Regions from separate parts of the Bradyrhizobium sp. 147 genome, predicted to be linked through region 2. Evidence: predicted binding sites of a transcription regulator. Region 2 holds the regulator's gene; the other holds the start of a gene.
The links. Region 2 encodes PhoB, which activates phosphate uptake and scavenging genes when phosphate is short. Its sites were predicted from a motif close to TGTCATNNANCTGTCAT; they were not measured.
Positions count from the first base shown of each region.

Region 1: IVA87_RS06485 (alkaline phosphatase D family protein) is a predicted target of PhoB. The motif match lies at 3,698-3,714, and genes of this name have one in related genera.

Region 1 covers NZ_JADPKL010000024.1:188,095-197,261, forward strand. Annotated here, with positions in the region: gene IVA87_RS06465 (HlyD family secretion protein) at 1-376, shown strand, start outside; gene IVA87_RS06470 (DHA2 family efflux MFS transporter permease subunit) at 373-1,992, shown strand; gene IVA87_RS06475 (nitronate monooxygenase family protein) at 2,087-3,088, shown strand; gene IVA87_RS06480 (hypothetical protein) at 3,193-3,612, shown strand; gene IVA87_RS06485 (alkaline phosphatase D family protein) at 3,803-5,377, shown strand; gene IVA87_RS06490 (aldo/keto reductase) at 5,511-6,329, shown strand; gene IVA87_RS06495 (hypothetical protein) at 6,396-6,629, opposite strand; gene IVA87_RS06500 (hypothetical protein) at 6,716-7,168, opposite strand; gene IVA87_RS06505 (PLP-dependent aminotransferase family protein) at 7,473-8,705, opposite strand; gene IVA87_RS06510 (DUF3124 domain-containing protein) at 8,758-9,167, opposite strand, start outside.
Region 2 covers NZ_JADPKL010000005.1:50,542-59,708, reverse strand. Annotated here, with positions in the region: gene pstA (phosphate ABC transporter permease PstA) at 1-596, shown strand, start outside; gene pstB (phosphate ABC transporter ATP-binding protein PstB) at 593-1,414, shown strand; gene phoU (phosphate signaling complex protein PhoU) at 1,426-2,142, shown strand; gene phoB (phosphate regulon transcriptional regulator PhoB) at 2,157-2,864, shown strand; gene IVA87_RS00965 (GcrA family cell cycle regulator) at 3,116-3,628, opposite strand; gene IVA87_RS00960 (aspartate aminotransferase family protein) at 4,096-5,304, shown strand; gene argF (ornithine carbamoyltransferase) at 5,304-6,227, shown strand; gene IVA87_RS00950 (Hsp33 family molecular chaperone) at 6,382-7,389, shown strand; gene apaG (Co2+/Mg2+ efflux protein ApaG) at 7,577-7,969, opposite strand; gene IVA87_RS00940 (OpgC domain-containing protein) at 8,165-9,167, shown strand, end outside.

The sequences.
Region 1 (9,167 bases), on a different contig from region 2:
GCAGTCCGGTCGCGTCGTCAAGCTCTCCGCCGCCAAGGGCACATTCGTCACCGCCGGCCAGAGCCTGATGATGTTCGTGCCCGACGAGGTCTGGATCGTCGCCAACTATAAAGAAACACAGCTCAACGACATGCGGCCAGGCCAGCCGGTAGAGATGCGCATCGATGCCTATCCCGGCCGCAAGCTGACCGGCCACGTCGATTCGGTGCAGCCGGGCTCAGGCACCGCGTTCAGCCTGCTGCCGGCGGAGAATGCCACCGGCAACTACGTCAAGGTGGTGCAGCGTGTGCCGGTGAAGATCGTGGTCGACAACTGGCCGCCCGATCTGCCGGTCGGACCGGGCATGTCGGTCGTGCCCTGGACCAGGGTGCGATGACGGACGTCACGCAAGGCGGCGCGTCCGCCGGGGGTTGGTCGCCGGAGCGGTCGGCGGCGGGCGGGCACAATCCCTATCTGATCGCCTTCGTGGTCTCGATCGCGACCTTCATGGAGGTGCTCGACACCACCATCGCCAACGTCGCCTTGCGCCACATTGCCGGCGGGCTCGCGGTCGGCATCGACGAGAGCACCTACGTCATCACCAGCTATCTCGTCGCCAACGCCGTCGTGCTGTCGATCTCGGGCTGGCTGTCGACCGTGATCGGCCGCAAGCGCTTCTACATGATGTGCGTCGCGACGTTCTCGATCGCGTCGCTCCTGTGCGGCTTCGCCTGGAATTTGCAATCGCTGGTACTGTTCCGGATCTTGCAAGGCCTTGGTGGCGGCGGCATGGCGACCAGCGAGCAGGCGATCCTCGCCGATTCCTTCCCACCGCATAAGCGTGGCCAGGCCTTTGCCATCTACGGCGTCGCCGTCGTGGTCGCGCCAGTGATCGGGCCGACGCTCGGCGGCTGGATTACCGATACGTATACTTGGCACTGGGTGTTCCTGATCAACGTTCCCATGGGATTGCTGTCGTTGTTCCTGGTCGGCACGCTGGTCAAAGAGCCGTCGGGCGCAGAGGAGGAGAGGGAGAAGCTGCTCAGCAAGGGTCTGCGCGTCGACTATGTCGGTTTCGCCCTCGTTGCGATCGGGCTCGGCTCGCTCGAATTCGTGCTCGACGAAGGCCAGCGCAATGACTGGTTCGGATCGAACATGATCGTCGTCTTCGCGGTGCTCGCGGCCGTCTCGCTGCTCTCGCTCATTCCCTGGGAGCTGACGCGGGAGCAGCCCATCGTCGACCTTCGCCTGCTTGGCCGCCGTCAGTTCGCCGCCTGCTTCCTCGTCATGCTCGGCACCGGCGCGGTGCTGATCTCGACGACGCAGCTCCTGCCGCAACTGCTCCAGACCGAGCTGAACTACACCGCGATGCTGGCCGGTCTCGCGTTGTCGCCCGGCGGCGTCGCGACGCTGGTGCTGATGCCGGTGGTTGGCCGCCTCGTCGGCATCGTGCAGCCGAAATATCTCATCATGTGTGGTGCCGCCATCGTCGCGTTCTCGATGTGGCATCTCACCGGGCTGACCGGCGACATCACCTACGGCTACGCTGCGCTGTCGCGCATCTTCCTTGCGCTCGGTCTCCCCTTCCTGTTCCTGCCGGTGACGACCGCGTCCTATGACGGCATCCCGCCGGACAGGACCAACCAGGCCTCGGCGCTGATCAATGTCGCCCGCAATATCGGCGGCTCCATGGGTGTCGCGCTGGCGCAGACCATTCTGGCGCAGCGCCAGCAATTCCACCAGAGCCGCCTGATCGAGCACGCAGCGCCGTCCGATCTCGGCTACCAGCAGACCATCGACGCCATGACACGTTACTTCCAAGCGCAGGGCTCCAATGCAAGCGATGCCGCGTCGCAGGCGGTCGCATGGGTTGGCAAGACCTTGCAGCAGCAGGTCGACCTCCTCGCCTATATCGACGTGTTCTGGACGCTTGCGATTATCGCCCTGCTGATGATCCCCACCGCAGCCGTGCTCCGCAGGATCGATTTGAGCGCGCCGGCGCGGGGGCACTGACGGGCTCTCCCGTTCAGAGAGAAGGGGTGACCGCGGCACGAGACTGCGGCTAGACTGAACCTGACATCAAGCAAAGCCCTGGGAGGAAACTGACGTGAAGACCGCGATCACCGAACTGTTCGGCATCGAGCACCCGATCATCCAGGGCGGCATGCATTTCGTCGGCTTTGCCGAGCTGGCCGCCGCCGTCTCCAATGCCGGCGGGCTCGGCATCATCACCGGGCTTACGCAGAAGACGCCCGAGCTGCTGGCCAAGGAGATCGCGCGCTGCCGCGACATGACGGACAAGCCGTTCGGCGTGAATCTCACCTTCCTGCCGACCTTCTCGGCGCCGCCTTATCCGGAATACATCGCGGCCATCGTCGAAGGTGGCATCAAAGCGGTGGAGACAGCGGGCCGCAGCCCGGAAGCATACATGCCGGCGCTGAAGGCGGCCGGCATCAAGGTCATCCACAAATGCACCTCGGTGCGCCACTCCCTGAAGGCGGAGCGGATCGGCTGCGACGCCGTCAGCGTCGACGGCTTTGAATGCGGCGGCCATCCCGGCGAGGACGACGTTCCCAACATGATCCTGCTGCCGCGCGCGGCGGAAGAGTTGAAGATTCCCTTCGTCGCCTCCGGGGGCATGGCCGACGGGCGCAGCCTGGTCGCGGCGTTGTCACTCGGCGCAGCCGGCATGAACATGGGCACTCGCTTCATCGCCACCAAGGAAGCGCCGGTGCATCAGAACGTCAAGAACGCGCTGGTCGCCGCCACCGAACTCGACACCCGCCTGATCATGCGGGCGCTGCGCAATACCGAGCGCGTCCTGAAGAACGCCAATGTCGACCGCCTGCTCGAGATCGAGCGCGAGAAGGGCACCAAGCTCACCATCGACGACATTCACGACCAGGTCGCGGGTGTCTATCCCAGGATCATGCTGGACGGTCAGATGGACGCGGGCGCCTGGAGCTGCGGCATGGTCGCAGGCCTCATCCACGACATTCCCTCCTGCAAGGAGCTCGTCGACCGCATCATGAGTGAGGCGGAAACCATCATCCGCAGCCGCCTGATCGGGTTCCTGGATGGGACGGAGACGACGCGAAAAGTCGCCTGACTCCGCCAAACTTCTTAACCACGGCGGCAATTGGCCGCTGGAATTGCGCGTGGCGCCTCCTAAATAGGGGTAAATTACCCCTTCATCAATTTCAGGAGGTGCTCGTGGTCCTGAAAAGCGTTCCCTTTGCAATTGCGATGGCGCTCGTGCTCGCAGCGGCGGGCCTCGCGAGTGCTGACGACTACAAGCCTGACGAATATCTGGGTCTCGATCTGTCCAAGGCCGTGCTGTCGCCGAAGCGGCTTGGTCCTGAGACGCAGTTCGCGCCGGTCGCTTTGGAGGCACGCGGCGGCAACGAGGCGCAGGCGCGCGCCGAGCCGATCCACGTGCCGAAGAAGGTTGCCGCCGAACGCGTGCAAGTGGCCGAGCCCAAGGTCGGCCATGGCCGGAGCGTTCAGCCGCGCGGTACGGCCCGCACCAAACTCTCGCATCGCCACGGCAATCCGCTCGACGCACAGGCGCTGGACACGCGTATCCAGACTTGGCCATGCCGCTCCGGCGGCATCTGCAATTGGAAGCGTTAGTCGCAGCGCTGCTGCCTCTTCACCTCGCCGCCGCAAGCGGGCGAGGAAGCGCACCTGCACCGTGGTTACGCTTGCCAGTCGAAACCGTCATCCGCGCGTCGTAAAATCGTAGGCGCGAAGTCAAGAAACCGTAAGGATAGAGTCAAGGAGCGCAGGCACCTTCCGTTGCGATTCGACGAAGGTTTCCTGAATGGCAACGCTCCGCGCCGCGCGGGCATGGACCCGGCGGCAATTTTTGGTCCATTCAACCTCCAGTCTCGCCGTCGCCTCGCTTGGGACGCTCGCAAAGCCGCATCTCAGTCGCGCTGCCGACCGTCCGCAGATCACGAGCGGCATCCAGTCCGGCGATGTCTCTGGAGCCTCCGCCGTGATCTGGGCGCGTGCCGACCGAGCGGCGCGGATGCGGGTGGAGTGCTCGACCCTCGAGAGCTTCAAGGCGATCGTCGCGTCGGCCTCCGGCGATGCGCTGCCCGAGGCCGATTTCACCTCAAAACTACTGCTGAACGATCTGCCTCCCGGGCAGGACATCTTCTACCGCGTCCGCTTAGACGACGCCGCGACCGGGATTGCCGGCGAAAGCCGCGTCGGCCATTTCCGCACCGCGCCGGCTGCGGGCCAGTCGATCTCGTTCCTGTGGTCCGGCGACACCGCGGGGCAGGGCTGGGGCATCGACGTCTCGCGCGGCGGATATCGCAGCTATCGCACCATGCTCGACAACCGCCCGGATTTCTTCATCCATTCCGGCGACCACATCTATGCAGACTGCACGATTCCTGCCGAACAAAACCTGCCGAACGGCGGAATTTGGCGCAACATCGTCACTGAGGAAAAATCCGAGGTCGCGCACACGCTGGCGCAGTTCCGCGGCAATTACAAATACAACCACCTCGACGAACACTTTCGCGCCTTCCATGCCGAGGTGCCGATGTTGGCGCAGTGGGATGATCACGAGGTCACCAACGACTGGTCGCCGACCGGCAGCTACGACGCCGCCGGTTACGAGGACGACGGCACGCCGCTCTTGGTCGCGCGCGCCCGCCGCGCCTTCTTCGATTTCGTGCCGATCCGCGACGTTGGCGCGCGGCAGGGTCGGGTCTATCGCAAGATCGCTTACGGCCCGCTGCTCGACGTTTTCATGATCGACATGCGTAGCTATCGCGATGGCACCTGGAACAAGGGATGCGACCATCGCGGCTGGATCGTCGGCACCGAGCAGCTCGCCTGGTTGAAGCGCGAGCTCGCTGCCTCACGCGCGACCTGGAAGGTGATTGCGGCCGATTTGCCGATCGGCCTGATCAGCCTGGACGCCGTTGCGCTCGGCAATGGGCCGCCCGACCGGCGTGAGCACGAGATCGCCGATCTGCTGGCGTTCATCAAGCGCGCCGGAATCCGCAACATCGTCTGGCTCACTGCCGACATGCACTACACCGCCGCGCACTATTACGATCCCAACAAGGCGCAATTCCAGGACTTCGATCCGTTCTGGGAGTTCGTCTCCGGCCCGCTGCATGCCGGCACCTGGAGCCCGGGCGAACTCGATGACACGTTTGGTCCGGTCGCAATGTACCAGCACGGCTGTAGCGCTGCGCAGGGCGAGAATCTGGCGCCGTGCTTCGGCTTGCAGTTCTTCGGCCGGGTCGACATCGACGGCCGCAGCGGTGTGATGAGAGTGACCTTGAAGGACGTCGATAACCGCGATCTCTGGTCAGTCGATATCCAGCCGCAGCAGCAGGCACGACCGGCCGTCGTGGCTCAGCATTCGTAGGCCATTAACTCGATCTTGATTGGCCGCCCGGCGTCTCCCGCGCTATGGTCGCTGCTCCTGCCACTTCCTTTCCATCACCGAAGAGTCTGTCACCGCGCGTCTGGCGCGATGAACTACGTCAGGAGCCTGTTTCATGCACCATCTGCAGACACAGGGCATTAGCATGCCCAAGCTCGGCCTCGGCACCTTCCGCATGCAGGGCGATGCCTGCCGGGCCGCGGTCGAGAGCGCCCTGTCGATTGGCTATCGCCACATCGACACCGCCGAGATGTACGCCAATGAGGAGTCGATCGGCTCGGCCATCGCCGCTTCCCGCCTGCCGCGCGGCGAACTGCACATCACCACAAAGGTCTGGCACGAGAATCTGGCGCCGGAGGCGATCCGTCGCGCTTTCGATGCCAGCCTAAAGAAGCTCAGGCTCGACCATGTCGACCTCTATCTCGTGCACTGGCCGTCGAAAATCGCCAATTGGGGCGCGGTGTTCGAGACCCTGATGAAGCTCAAGGAGGAGGGGCGGACGCGGGCGATCGGCGTTGCGAACTTTACCACCGCGCTGCTCAAGATTGCCGTCGAGGACATCAAGGCGCCAATCGCCTGCAACCAGGTCGAATATCACGCCATGCTCGATCAATCGAAGGTGTTGGCCTATCTCAGTGCCAGGAGGATTCCGCTGGTCGCCTATTGTCCGCTGGCGCAGGGGCGCTTCGCAACAGATCCGGTGCTGAGCGAGATCGGCGTTAAGCACAACGCGACCGCGGCTCAAGTGGCGCTGAAATGGTTGCTCGATCAAGACGGCGTCGTGGCGATCCCGAAGGCGTCGCGGCGCGAGAGCCAGCAGGCCAATCTCGATGCCCTGAAGATCACGCTCGACGATGCCGACCGCAACAAGATCGCCGCACTGCCGAAGGACAGGCGCTGCGTCAATCCCGGCTTTGCGCCGGCGTGGGATTAGCCCCGAGTGCTTTCGAACGCGCAGAAAATGGCCCCGCGAGGGGCCATCTCCATGCTGCGTTGCGCTTTAGTCCCAGTGATGGTGGCGATGACTGCGCTTGATTACGACGACCTTGTCGCCGCGATGGTGCCAGCCGCGATGCCAGCCGTGGTCACGATGCATGCCGTATTCGGCGCGGGCAGCGTACGGGCCGTGATGATGATGACCGCGCTTGATCACCACCGTCTCGGCGCTCGCCAGAGTCGGCCCTGCGATCACGAGCGCGCCGAGAGCTGCAACCACATAACCACGCTTCTTCATGATGTCCTCCTCCAATCGAATGCACATCTAAACCGTACATGCACGCGAACGTTCCGGAGGAACGGCGGGAGAATTCTGAACGGCTGTTAATCACAGCGTTGCTGCGCCGGTGTTGGCGCGCCGGTCGCGACGTATTTGCCGTCTCTGATCGTGTACTCGCCGCGCTCGCTGCGATTGTAGATCGCGCGCAGGCTGCCATCCTCCTGCAAGAGGAGTCCGAATTCGCGCGTCTGATGGAGCGAGGGGAAGAACACCATCACATTGAGCAGGCCTTCGGCATCGACCGTGGCGGAGACCACCTCGTTCTCGTCCCTGGCGTCGCCGAAATTGCGCCGGTACATCACCCGGCCGTCCTTCGTGATCTCGTAAGTCAACCGTGCGCCCTTGTCGCGGTCGGGCCGAGCCGCGCAGTCGACCGCCCAAGAGCCGAGCAGGCCCCATTGTTCGACCCTTACCGCAAGCGTCTCGGCATGCGCCGCGGACACGAGTGCGACCCACGGCAGCGCAGCCGCGATCCAGCGGCTCAAGCAACGCGTCATGTCCTGGCAAGCCCCGCCTCGAAGAATTTCAAAGTACAGCATCCCGCTCACGGCCGCCCACGCTGGCTGCCGATCGCGCGCGAATCGGATCCGCGTCAATGAGGCCGGCCGCTTCCGGGTAGGATGCACTTTCCGGAGGCGAACGTGGATAGACCACTGCTGAATCAAGTCGTCAATTTTGCGGGCGAAGGGATTTTTGAGCGTTACGTCGTCCAGATCGAGGCCGGTAAGAGCAACATCTCGGTGGTCCTCTTGCTGCGGCTAGCCTCCGCATCCGCGGCAGCCAGCCCCAGCTGGCTTGGTATCAGGCCCTCTTCTCGATATTGGCACTGCGGGCCGGCACGCCAAATTCCTTGCGGCAAACCTCGGCCAGTACGGCGACGCCCTCACGGATCTGCTGATGCGTAGGGCTCGCAAAGCAGAGCCTCAGTCGTGAGCTGGAATGGTTCTTGTTGGTCGACCATTCCGGCCCCGGATTGATCGAGACACCGGCGGCAAGCGCGGCTTGATACAGTTTGAGCGTATCGACCTGGTCGGGCAGTTTCACCCAGAGGAAGATGCCGCCCTTGGGCTCATCGAACTCGGCCGCCGTCCCGAACTGCTCGTTGAGGGCCTCCATCAACGTATCGAGCTTGGTGCGCAACGCTTTCGTCAGTGCCGGCACATGGCTCGCGAAGTGCGGCTTGCAATAGGTCGCGAGCACCATCTGCTCCAGCGCGCCCGAGCCGGCATCCGTCTTCAGCGCCAGCATCCGCGACATCACATCCCAGGGTGCTACGACGAAGCCGACGCGCAGCGCCGGCGCGATCGATTTCGAGAACGAGCCGATATGGATCACGCCGCCGTTTCGGCTCATCGCATGGATCGCCGGCGGCCGCTGCCCGGACCAGACGAGGTCCGCATAGCAATCGTCTTCGAAGATCGGCACGCCGTATTCGGATGACAGGCGCAGCAGCTCGGCGCGTCGGCTCTCTGGCATGATGCTGCCGGTCGGGTTCTGCACGGTCGGAATCGTGTAGATGTATTTCGGCCGGATGCCGCGGCTCTTCAGATCGGCGAGAGTGGAGGCCAGCACGTCCATGCGCATGCCGTCCTTGTCGAGGGGGATGCCCACCACGTTGACGCCGAGCCGCGCCAGGCGGGTCAGCGAGCCCTGATAGCTCTCCTGCTCGAAAATGACGGTGTCGCCGCGCGCTAGCAGCGTGGCGTTGACGAGATCGAGCGCCTGAAGCGAGCCGGAGACGATCAGGAGGTCGTCGACCGTGCAGGTGATGCCGGCATCGCGCTTGAGCTTGGTCACCAGGAATTCGCGCAAGGGCAAATACCCCTGAGGTCCATGCGCCAGCCCATAGGTGGCGAGCGAGCGGCCCTCGCGCTGTAGTGCCAGGTTTGTCGCCTCGATCAGGCCCTCGAGCGGCACCTGTTCGGAGTCGTTGTTGCCGCCGACGAAGCTGTATTTGGCAAGGCCCGTCCAGCGCGCGGAGGGGGCCGGCAGCCCCGCGGGAAACAGGGGTGCGAAATCGAAGCTGGACGTCATGGGCGTTCCTCGTCTTGTTCTTGTTGGGGCGGTCGGCGTGCACCGGCCTCTCTTACTTCTTGCCGGCCGTCCGGGTCGGACGTCCCTGGCTGATGAAAGCGTAATGCGCATTGGCGACGCCGCCAACCATCAAGGCTTCGACCACGGGCTCGGCGATCTCGCTTGGCGCGGCCCAGTCGACGAGAAAATTGGCTCCAGTCCCGCCCCGTACGTCGTCGGTCGGAATGAAGATCGAGACGGTGGCGAGCGGTCTCAAGGCGACCGGCGCCTTCAGATAGCTCTCGACCTGCTTGCCTGCGGTGTCGAAATAGGCGATGCGTTTGACCACCAGCGGCTGGGTCTCGGAGGCGTTGTGCACGCTCAGCGTCACCGAGAAGTCGACACGCAGCTTGCCCTGGCTCATCGCGACGCTGGAATAGGCGGGCACGTAGAACCCGCCGGATACGGCGAGTTCGTCCTTCG
Region 2 (9,167 bases):
CGCTCGGCCTGTTCGCCGGCACCTATCTCGCCGAGTACGGCCGCAACGACAAGCTGACCTCGGTGATCCGCTTCATCAACGACATCCTGCTCTCGGCGCCTTCGATCATCATCGGCCTGTTCATCTACGGCGCGGTGGTGGTGCCGATGCGCGGCTTCTCGGCGATCGCCGGCGCGCTGGCGCTCGCCGTGATCGTGATCCCGGTCGTGGTGCGCACGACCGAAGACATGTTGCTGCTGGTGCCGAACCCGCTGCGTGAAGCCGCCAGCGCGCTCGGCCTGCCGCGTTCGCTGGTGATCAAACGGATCGCCTATCGTGCCGCGCGCTCCGGCCTGATCACCGGCGTGCTGCTGGCGACTGCGCGCGTCGCCGGCGAGACCGCGCCGCTGCTGTTCACGGCGCTATCGAACCAGTTCTTCAGCCTCGGTCTCGACAAGACGATGGCCAACCTGCCTGTCACCATCAACAACTTCGTGCAGAGCCCCTACGCCTATTGGAAGCAGCTCGCCTGGAGTGGGGCGCTGCTCATTACCCTGACCGTGCTTGCCCTGAACATTGGCGCGCGCATCCTTGGCGCCGAGAGGACTGCAAAATGAGTGAAATGTCTGTTTCCGTAAGTGCGCCGACCGTTCATCCCGGCTCACAGCCGCTACCCGAGGCGCCTGCCAAGGTGACCGCGCGCAACCTCAATTTCTACTACGGTGAGCACCACGCGCTGAAGAACATCAATCTGGCCCTCGGCACCAACCGCGTCACGGCCTTCATCGGCCCGTCGGGCTGCGGCAAGTCGACCCTGCTGCGCATCTTCAACCGGATGTACGATCTCTATCCAGGCCAGCGCGCCACCGGCCAGCTGTTGCTCGACCAGACCAACATCCTTGATCCCAAGCTGGACCTCAACCTGCTGCGCGCCCGGGTCGGCATGGTGTTCCAGAAACCGACGCCGTTCCCGATGACGATCTACGAGAACATCGCCTTCGGCATCCGCCTCTATGAGAAGATCTCGAAGTCCGAGATGGACGACCGCGTCGAGAAGGCGCTGCGCGGCGGCGCGCTGTGGAACGAGGTCAAGGACAAGCTCAACGCGTCCGGCCTGTCGCTCTCCGGCGGCCAGCAGCAGCGCCTCTGCATTGCCCGCACGGTCGCGGTACGGCCCGAAGTGATCTTGTTCGATGAGCCCTGCTCGGCGCTCGACCCGATCTCGACCGCCAAGGTCGAGGAGCTGATCCAGGAATTGTCCGAGAACTACACGATCGCGATCGTCACCCACAATATGCAGCAGGCGGCGCGCGTCTCTGATAAAACCGCCTTCATGTATCTCGGCGAGCTGATCGAGTTCGATGACACCAGCAAGATCTTCACGTCGCCGAGCGATCGGCGTACGCAGGATTACATCACCGGCCGGTTCGGCTGAGGAGACGGGACATGGGTACTGAACATACCGCAAAGGCCTTCGATACCGACCTCCAGGAGCTCACTCGCCTCGTCGCCGAGATGGGCGGCATCGCCGAGCGCATGATCGTCGATTCCGTCGACGCGCTGATCCGCCGCGACGTCGCGCTCGGCCAGCGCGTCGTCACCACCGATGCCGAGCTCGACGCGCTTCAGAAGCGCATCGAGGAGCGCGCCGTGCTCACCATCGCCCGCCGCCAGCCGATGGCGGTGGATTTGCGCGAGATCGTCGGCGCCATGCGCGTTGCCACCGATCTTGAGCGCATCGGCGACCTCGCCAAGAACATGGGCAAGCGCGTTGCGGCGCTGGAGACAGACTTCCATCCGCTGAAACTGTTCCGCGGCCTGGAGCACATGACCGACCTCGTGCAGCAGCAGGTCAAGTCGGTGCTTGATGCCTATGCCGCGCACGATTTGCCGGCGGCGATGGCAGTGTGGAAGGGCGACGAGGAAGTGGACGCCATCTGCACCTCTCTGTTTCGCGAGCTCCTCACTTATATGATGGAGGATCCGCGCAACATCTCGTTCTGCATCCATCTGATGTTCTGCGCCAAGAACATCGAGCGGATCGGTGATCACGCCACCAACATCGCCGAGACCGTGTTCTACATGATCGAGGGGCAGGCGATCACCGACAAGCGGCCGAAGGGCGACATGACGACCTTCGCCACGACGGTACCGAATACCTAGGGAGCGACGACAACATGGGCGCACGCATTATGGTGGTTGAGGACGAGGAAGCTCTCACCGAGCTTCTGCGTTACAACCTCGAAGGCGACGGCTATGACGTGGAGACGGTGATGCGCGGCGACGACGCCGACACCCGCCTTAAGGAACACATCCCCGATCTGATCGTGCTCGACTGGATGCTGCCGGGACTGTCCGGCATCGAGCTGTGCCGGCGGCTGCGCACCCGTCCCGAGACCAAGCAGCTCCCGATCATCATGCTGACCGCGCGCGGCGAGGAGAGCGAGCGGGTGCGGGGTCTTGCGACCGGCGCCGACGACTACATCGTCAAGCCGTTCTCGGTGCCGGAGCTGCTCGCGCGCGTGAAGGGCCTTCTGCGGCGCGCAAGCCCCGAGCGGCTCGCCACCGTGCTCGCCTATGGCGACATCGAGCTCGATCGCGACAAGCGCCGCGTCGCGCGTTCGGGCCGGCCGATCGATCTCGGCCCGACCGAATATCGCCTGCTGGAGTTTTTCCTGGAGCATCCCGGTCGCGTGTTCTCGCGCGAGCAGCTGCTCGACAGCGTCTGGGGCCGCGACATCTACATCGACGAGCGCACCGTCGACGTCCATATCGGCCGCCTGCGCAAGCTGCTCAATCTCGGCCGCGAGCAGGACCCGATCCGTACCGTCCGCGGCGCGGGTTATGCGCTGGATGATCGGTTTGCAAAGGCGGAGCAGACGTAGGCCCAGCTGCGTCAACAATCTCGGCCGTCGTCCCGGACAAGCGTAGCTCCGGCAACGCGCAGCGTTGTCCGGAGCGAAGCGCCGATCCGGGACCCGGGCCCATTGTTGCGCGAAAAAGGTAACTCCGAGGCCCCGTAACCACGGCTTGCGGTGGCTATCGGTCCCGGATCGGCGCTACGCTTGTCCGGGACGACATCGGGTTTGTTGCGCCGTCACCGCGTGACGGCTGCCGGCTCGATCTCAGGAAATAATCACCGCGTGCTCGGCTTCGGTGCCGCCCGCCGGCGATCCGCTGCCGGCTGATAGGCGACGCGCGAGTGCTGGGCGCAGTAGGGCAGGCCTGACAGCGCCTTGCCGCCACAGAAGAAGAAGTCCGGGCTGGAGGGATCGCCGACCGGCCAGTGGCACGTCGCCTCGTTCAATTCCAGCAGCGACAGCCGCTGGCTCATCGGCACCACGTTGTCGTAGGTGACCGGTTCGGCCTCCACCTCGACCTCGAAGGCCTGCGCCAGCGCGGTGTTGCCGCGCGAGATCGGCCGGGTCACCCGCATCATATGCTGCGCGGGCCGCGCCTTGCGCGGCCGCGGCGCTGCCGATGAAGGGCTCTTGGCGCGGCCCGACAGGCCAAGCCTGTGCACTTTGCCGATCACGGCATTGCGGGTCACATTGCCGAGCTCGGCCGCGATCTGGCTGGCCGAAAGTCCGGCCTCCCAGAGCTTCTTCAGCTGCTCGACGCGATCATCGGACCAGGTCAAAACCGTCATTGCACCCTTTCCCTCGTTGCGCGCCGCCATCCTGGGGCCTCACAGCGAATGCTTAAGCCTTGAAAAACCCGTGCCGTCAGAATCCCTTAAGGCTCGCCGGGCGCGTGACTGACGCCCGAACGTTTACGCCGGTACATGAGGACTCTTGGGATCAGAACCGCTGCACGAGATGTCGTATCTGACAGTCCGAACGCTACAATATGGCGTGACTCCCGCGCAAGAGTCCGCCGACTCGCTTCCACATGTTCCGTGGTGAAAACCCTGCAAGATCGGCACCGCAAGACTACGGATTCGGCGTTTCGCGAGGCTTTCCGGCGGCATTGACACCCGTCTTGCCAGGCATAAGATGGTGACGCGTGCCGCCCTTAAAAGGCGGCACGTTTCGTTTTCCGGACCGGTCAATGGTGCGCTGCGCAAGGCATGCCAGGCAGGTCTCAACGTCCAAATGCAACATCCAAGTGATGGTCATGACCAACAGCGCCGCGCCGCATCTGCTTCCCGTTTTCGCCAGGGCGGACCTTGGCTTCGAGCGCGGCGAAGGCTGCTGGCTGATCGCGACCAATGGCGATCGCTATCTCGATTTCACCTCGGGCGTCGCGGTGAACGCGCTCGGCCACGCCCATCCCGCATTGGTCAAGGCGTTGCAGGAGCAGGCGACCAGGCTCTGGCACATGTCGAACCTGTTCCAGAGTCCCGATGGCGAACGGCTTGCAACGCGTCTGTGCAACGAAAGTTTCGCGGACTTCGTGTTCTTCTGCAATTCCGGCGCCGAAGCGTTGGAATGCGTGATCAAGGTCGTGCGGCGCTATCACGCCGCCAAGGGCCATCCCGATCGCTATCGCATGATCACCTTCGAAGGCGCCTTCCACGGCCGCACGCTGGCGACGCTGGCGGCGACGGGCTCGGCAAAATATCTTGAAGGTTTCGGCCCGCCCATGGATGGCTTCGACCAAGTCCCGCATGGCGACATCGAGGCCGTGAAGAAGGCGATCGGTCCGCAGACCGCCGGCATCCTGATCGAGCCGATCCAGGGCGAGGGCGGCGTGCGTTCGTCAACACCCGCCTTCCTCAAGGCGCTGCGTCAGCTCTGCGACGAGAAGGGGCTGTTGCTCGCGTTCGACGAGGTGCAGACCGGCATGGGCCGCACCGGCGATCTGTTCGCGCATCGCCGTCTCGGCGTTACCCCCGACGTGATGTCGCTGGCGAAAGCGCTCGGTGGCGGCTTCCCGATCGGCGCTTGTCTTGCCACCGCGGAAGCGGCTTCCGGCATGACGCCCGGCTCGCACGGCTCGACCTTCGGCGGCAATCCGCTCGCGATCTCCGCTGCGAACGCCGTGCTCGACGTCATGCTCGAGCCCGGCTTTTTCGATCACGTGCAGAGGATGTCGCTGCTGCTCAAGCAGAAGCTCGCCTCGGTGATCGATCGCTATCCTGATATCGTCAGCGAAGTCCGCGGTGAGGGGCTCCTGATCGGCATCAAGGCGGTCGTGCCTTCGGGTGATCTCGTTGCCGCCCTGCGCAACGAAAAGCTGCTCACCGTCGGCGCCGGCGACAATGTCGTGCGCTTCCTGCCGCCGCTGATCGTCACCGAAGCCGAGATCGAGGACAGCGTCGGGCGGCTCGAGCGCGCCTGCGCGGCGATCTCGTGCAGTCAGACCAAGCGGGCGGCAAGCTGATGAGCAAGTCGCCAAAGCACTTCCTCGACATCAATGAGCTCCCGCTGTCGGAGCTCAAGCGCATGCTCGCCGCATCCTCCGCCATGAAGGCGAAGCAGAAGGCGCATCAGCCGGTCAGGCCGCTCGAAGGCAAGACGCTGGCGATGATCTTCGAGCGCCCCTCGACGCGGACGCGGGTGTCGTTCGACGTCGCCATGCGCCAGCTCGGCGGCGAGCCCATCATGCTCACCGGCGCCGAAATGCAGCTCGGCCGGGGCGAGACCATCGCCGACACCGCGCGCGTGCTGTCGCGCTATGTCGACGCCATCATGATCCGCATCCTCAATCACGAGGCGCTGCTGGAGCTTGCGGCCTATGCGACCGTGCCCGTCATCAACGGCCTGACGCGCCGTTCGCACCCTTGCCAGGTGATGGCCGACCTCATGACCTATGAGGAGCATCGCGGCCCGATCGAGGGCAAGACGGTGGCCTGGACAGGCGACGACAACAACGTGCTGGCGTCCTGGGCCCACGCCGCCGAGCGCTTCAAGTTCCAGCTCAACGTCGCAACGCCGCCGGAGCTCGCGCCGAAAAAGGCGATGCGCGACTGGATCAAGATGACCAATGCGCCGATCGTGCTCGGCACCGATCCGGAAGCCGCCGTAAAGGGCGCCGACTGCATCGTCACCGACACCTGGGTGTCGATGGGCGACAAGGAAGGCGAGCACCGCCACAACGTGCTCAAGCCCTACCAAGTCAATGCCAAGCTGATGTCGCTGGCCAAGCCCGACGCGCTGTTCATGCACTGCCTGCCTGCCCATCGCGGCGAGGAGGTCACGGATGAAGTGATCGACGGCCCGCAATCGGTCGTGTTCGACGAGGCCGAAAACCGCCTGCATGCGCAGAAGGGCATATTGGCCTGGTGCTTTGACGCGGTGAAGTAGCGCAGCCTGGTGAAGGCGAAGTGGGTTTGGTTCGTCGTCCTGGCGAAAGCCGGGACGACCCCGAATTAGCAGTATCGTGTGTGATCATAACTGCCTCGGGAACACTCCCTCGCGCCCCCTTCCATTTCCCACCTCCGACCCCAGATACACGGCCATGGTTTCCCAATCCCCTGACATGAAAACCGGGCCAGAAGGCCCGGTTCGCGCGCCATCACCGGTTCCGATCGATGACGCCGTGCTGCCCTACGAGGTCGACGCACTCGACGTGCGCGGCCGCCTGGTGCGGCTCGGTCCGGCGCTCGACGACATTCTCACCAAGCACGATTATCCCGCTCCCGTCGGCAAGCTGCTCGGCGAGGCCATCGTGCTGACGACGTTGCTCGGCTCGGCGCTGAAATTCGAGGGCCGCTTCATCCTTCAGGCCCAGACCGACGGTCCGGTGTCGTTCCTGGTCGTCGACTACATGGCGCCGGATCGCCTGCGCGCCTATGCGCGCTTCGATGCCGCGCGTCTGGGTGACGCCAAAGATTCCGGCACGCTGCTCGGCCGCGGTCATCTCGCCATGACCATCGACCAGGGCCCCGACATGAGCCGCTACCAGGGTCTGGTCGCGCTCGACGGCGGCAGCCTGGAAGAGGCCGCTCACGAATATTTCCTCCGCTCCGAGCAGATCCCGACGCGCGTGCGTCTTGCGGTCGGCGAGGAATGGCGCAGTAGCGACGGCGGCAAGCATCGCTGGCGCGCCGGTGGCATGTTGATGCAGTTTCTGCCCAAGGCGCCGGAGCGCGCGCGGCAGGCGGACCTGCATCCCGGGGATGCGCCCGAGGGCAGCGAGGTGCACAGCGTCGCCGAAGACGACGCCTGGGTCGAGGCGCGCTCGCTGATCGAGACCGTCGAGGACGTCGAGCTGATCGATCCCGAGCTCTCCGGCGAGCGGCTGCTATTCCGCCTCTTCCACGAGCGCGGTGTGCGCGTATTCAATTCGCAGGTTCTCGAAGCGCGGTGCTCCTGCTCGCGCGATGCGGTTGCCTCCATGCTCAAGAGCTTCTCGCCCGACGATCGCGCCGCGATGGTCAAGGACGACAAGGTCGTCGTCACCTGCGAGTTCTGCTCGTCGGTCTACCAGTTCACGCCGCACGAGGCGGGCGTGGAGGACGCCTAGGCATCGCGCATAGCTAGGCTAGGAATGACGAGGCTGGGGAGGCTGCTCGCACGTACTCGCTGTCATCGCCCGGCCGTGATCGGGCGATCCATTAGTCCGAGACGACAGTGATTGAGCCGAACAGTGATTGAACCGATAGGCCGCGGCTTGCTGGATTCTCCGCCTTCGCGAGCAATGACATCGGAGGCTAGTTCAACACCCGCTTGTTGTCCGGACTGTCCAGCGAGAACGTCGGCACGTCGATCTCGAAGCGCTCGCCGCTTTCGCTGACCATCTGGTAGCGGCCGGTCATGAAGCCGGAGGCGGTCGTGAGCGGCACGCCGGAGGTGTATTCGAAGCGCTCGCCGGGGGCCAGGATCGGCTGCTCACCCACGACGCCCTCGCCCTTCACCTCCTGCTGGCGGCCGGAGGCGTCGGTGATGATCCAGTGCCGCGTCTTCAGCTGCACGGTCTCGTCGCCGGAATTGGTGATGACGATGGTGTAGGACCAGAAATAGCGGGAGCGGTCGGCCGACGACTGCTCCGGAACAAAGCTCGGCTCGACGGTCACTTCGATCTGGCGGGTCACGGCGCGGTACATGATGGCCCATCATAGCGAAATCCTCCTGGGGAACCAAACGCCGGAGACGGCTTTGGCGACATCGTCCCGCCAGAATTCGCGGGGAAGGGACTCCAAGGGGAGACAACCTTATGTGATCCGGCCGCTTTGCGAGACGACGGCCGGACCGGTAAACTCCATTGAACGTCGCGATTTGCGGAAGGGTTTTTGGCCCCGATGACCATTGCCGACCAAGTGACGGGATCGACGATCGCGGGAACCGCCGGTGCCAAACCCGCAGGAACCAAGCCGCGCGCCGCCGCGCCAGCCATTACGCTGCCGGCGATCGGCGAGCGCGAGCTCCGGCTCGATCTGTTCCGCGGGCTGGCGCTGTGGCTGATCTTCATCGACCATCTGCCAACCAGCCTGCTGACGTGGTTCACCATTCGCAATTACGGCTTCAGCGACGCCACCGAGATCTTCATCTTCATCTCCGGCTATACCGCCGCCTTCGTCTACGGCCGGGCAATGCTGGAGAGCGGCGCCGTCATCGCCACGGCGCGCATCCTGCGCCGCGTCTGGCAGATCTACGTCGCCCACGTCTTCCTGTTCACGATCTTCCTCGCCGAAATCTCCTATGTGGCGACCAGCTTCGAGAACCCGCTCTACACCGAAGAGATGGGCATCATGGATTTCCTCAAGCAGCCCGACGTCACCATCGTCCAGGCGCTGCTGCTACGCTTCCGGCCCGTCAACATGGACGTGCTGCCGCTCTACATCGTGCTGATGCTGGCGCTGCCGTTGATCCTGTGGTCGATGAAGTGGAAGCCCGACGTCACGCTCGGCCTCTCGGTCGTGCTCTACGCCGTGACCTGGGAATACGACCTCTACTTCTCGGCCTATCCGAACGGCTTCTGGGCGTTCAATCCGCTGGCCTGGCAATTGCTTTTCGTCTTCGGTGCATGGTGTGCGCTCGGAGGCGCGCGGCGCATGTCGCGCATTCTGGCATCACCCGTGACGATGTGGATCTCGATCGCCTATCTCGCCGCGGCGTTCTACGTGACGCTGACCTGGTACGTGCCGCAGCTCGGCCACCTCATGCCGAAGCGGCTCGAGCAGTGGATGTATCCGATCGACAAGACCGATCTCGACGTGCTGCGCTTCACCCATTTCCTGGCGCTGGCCGCGCTCACCGTGCGCTTCCTGCCGCGGACCTGGCCGGGCCTGAAATCGCCCTGGC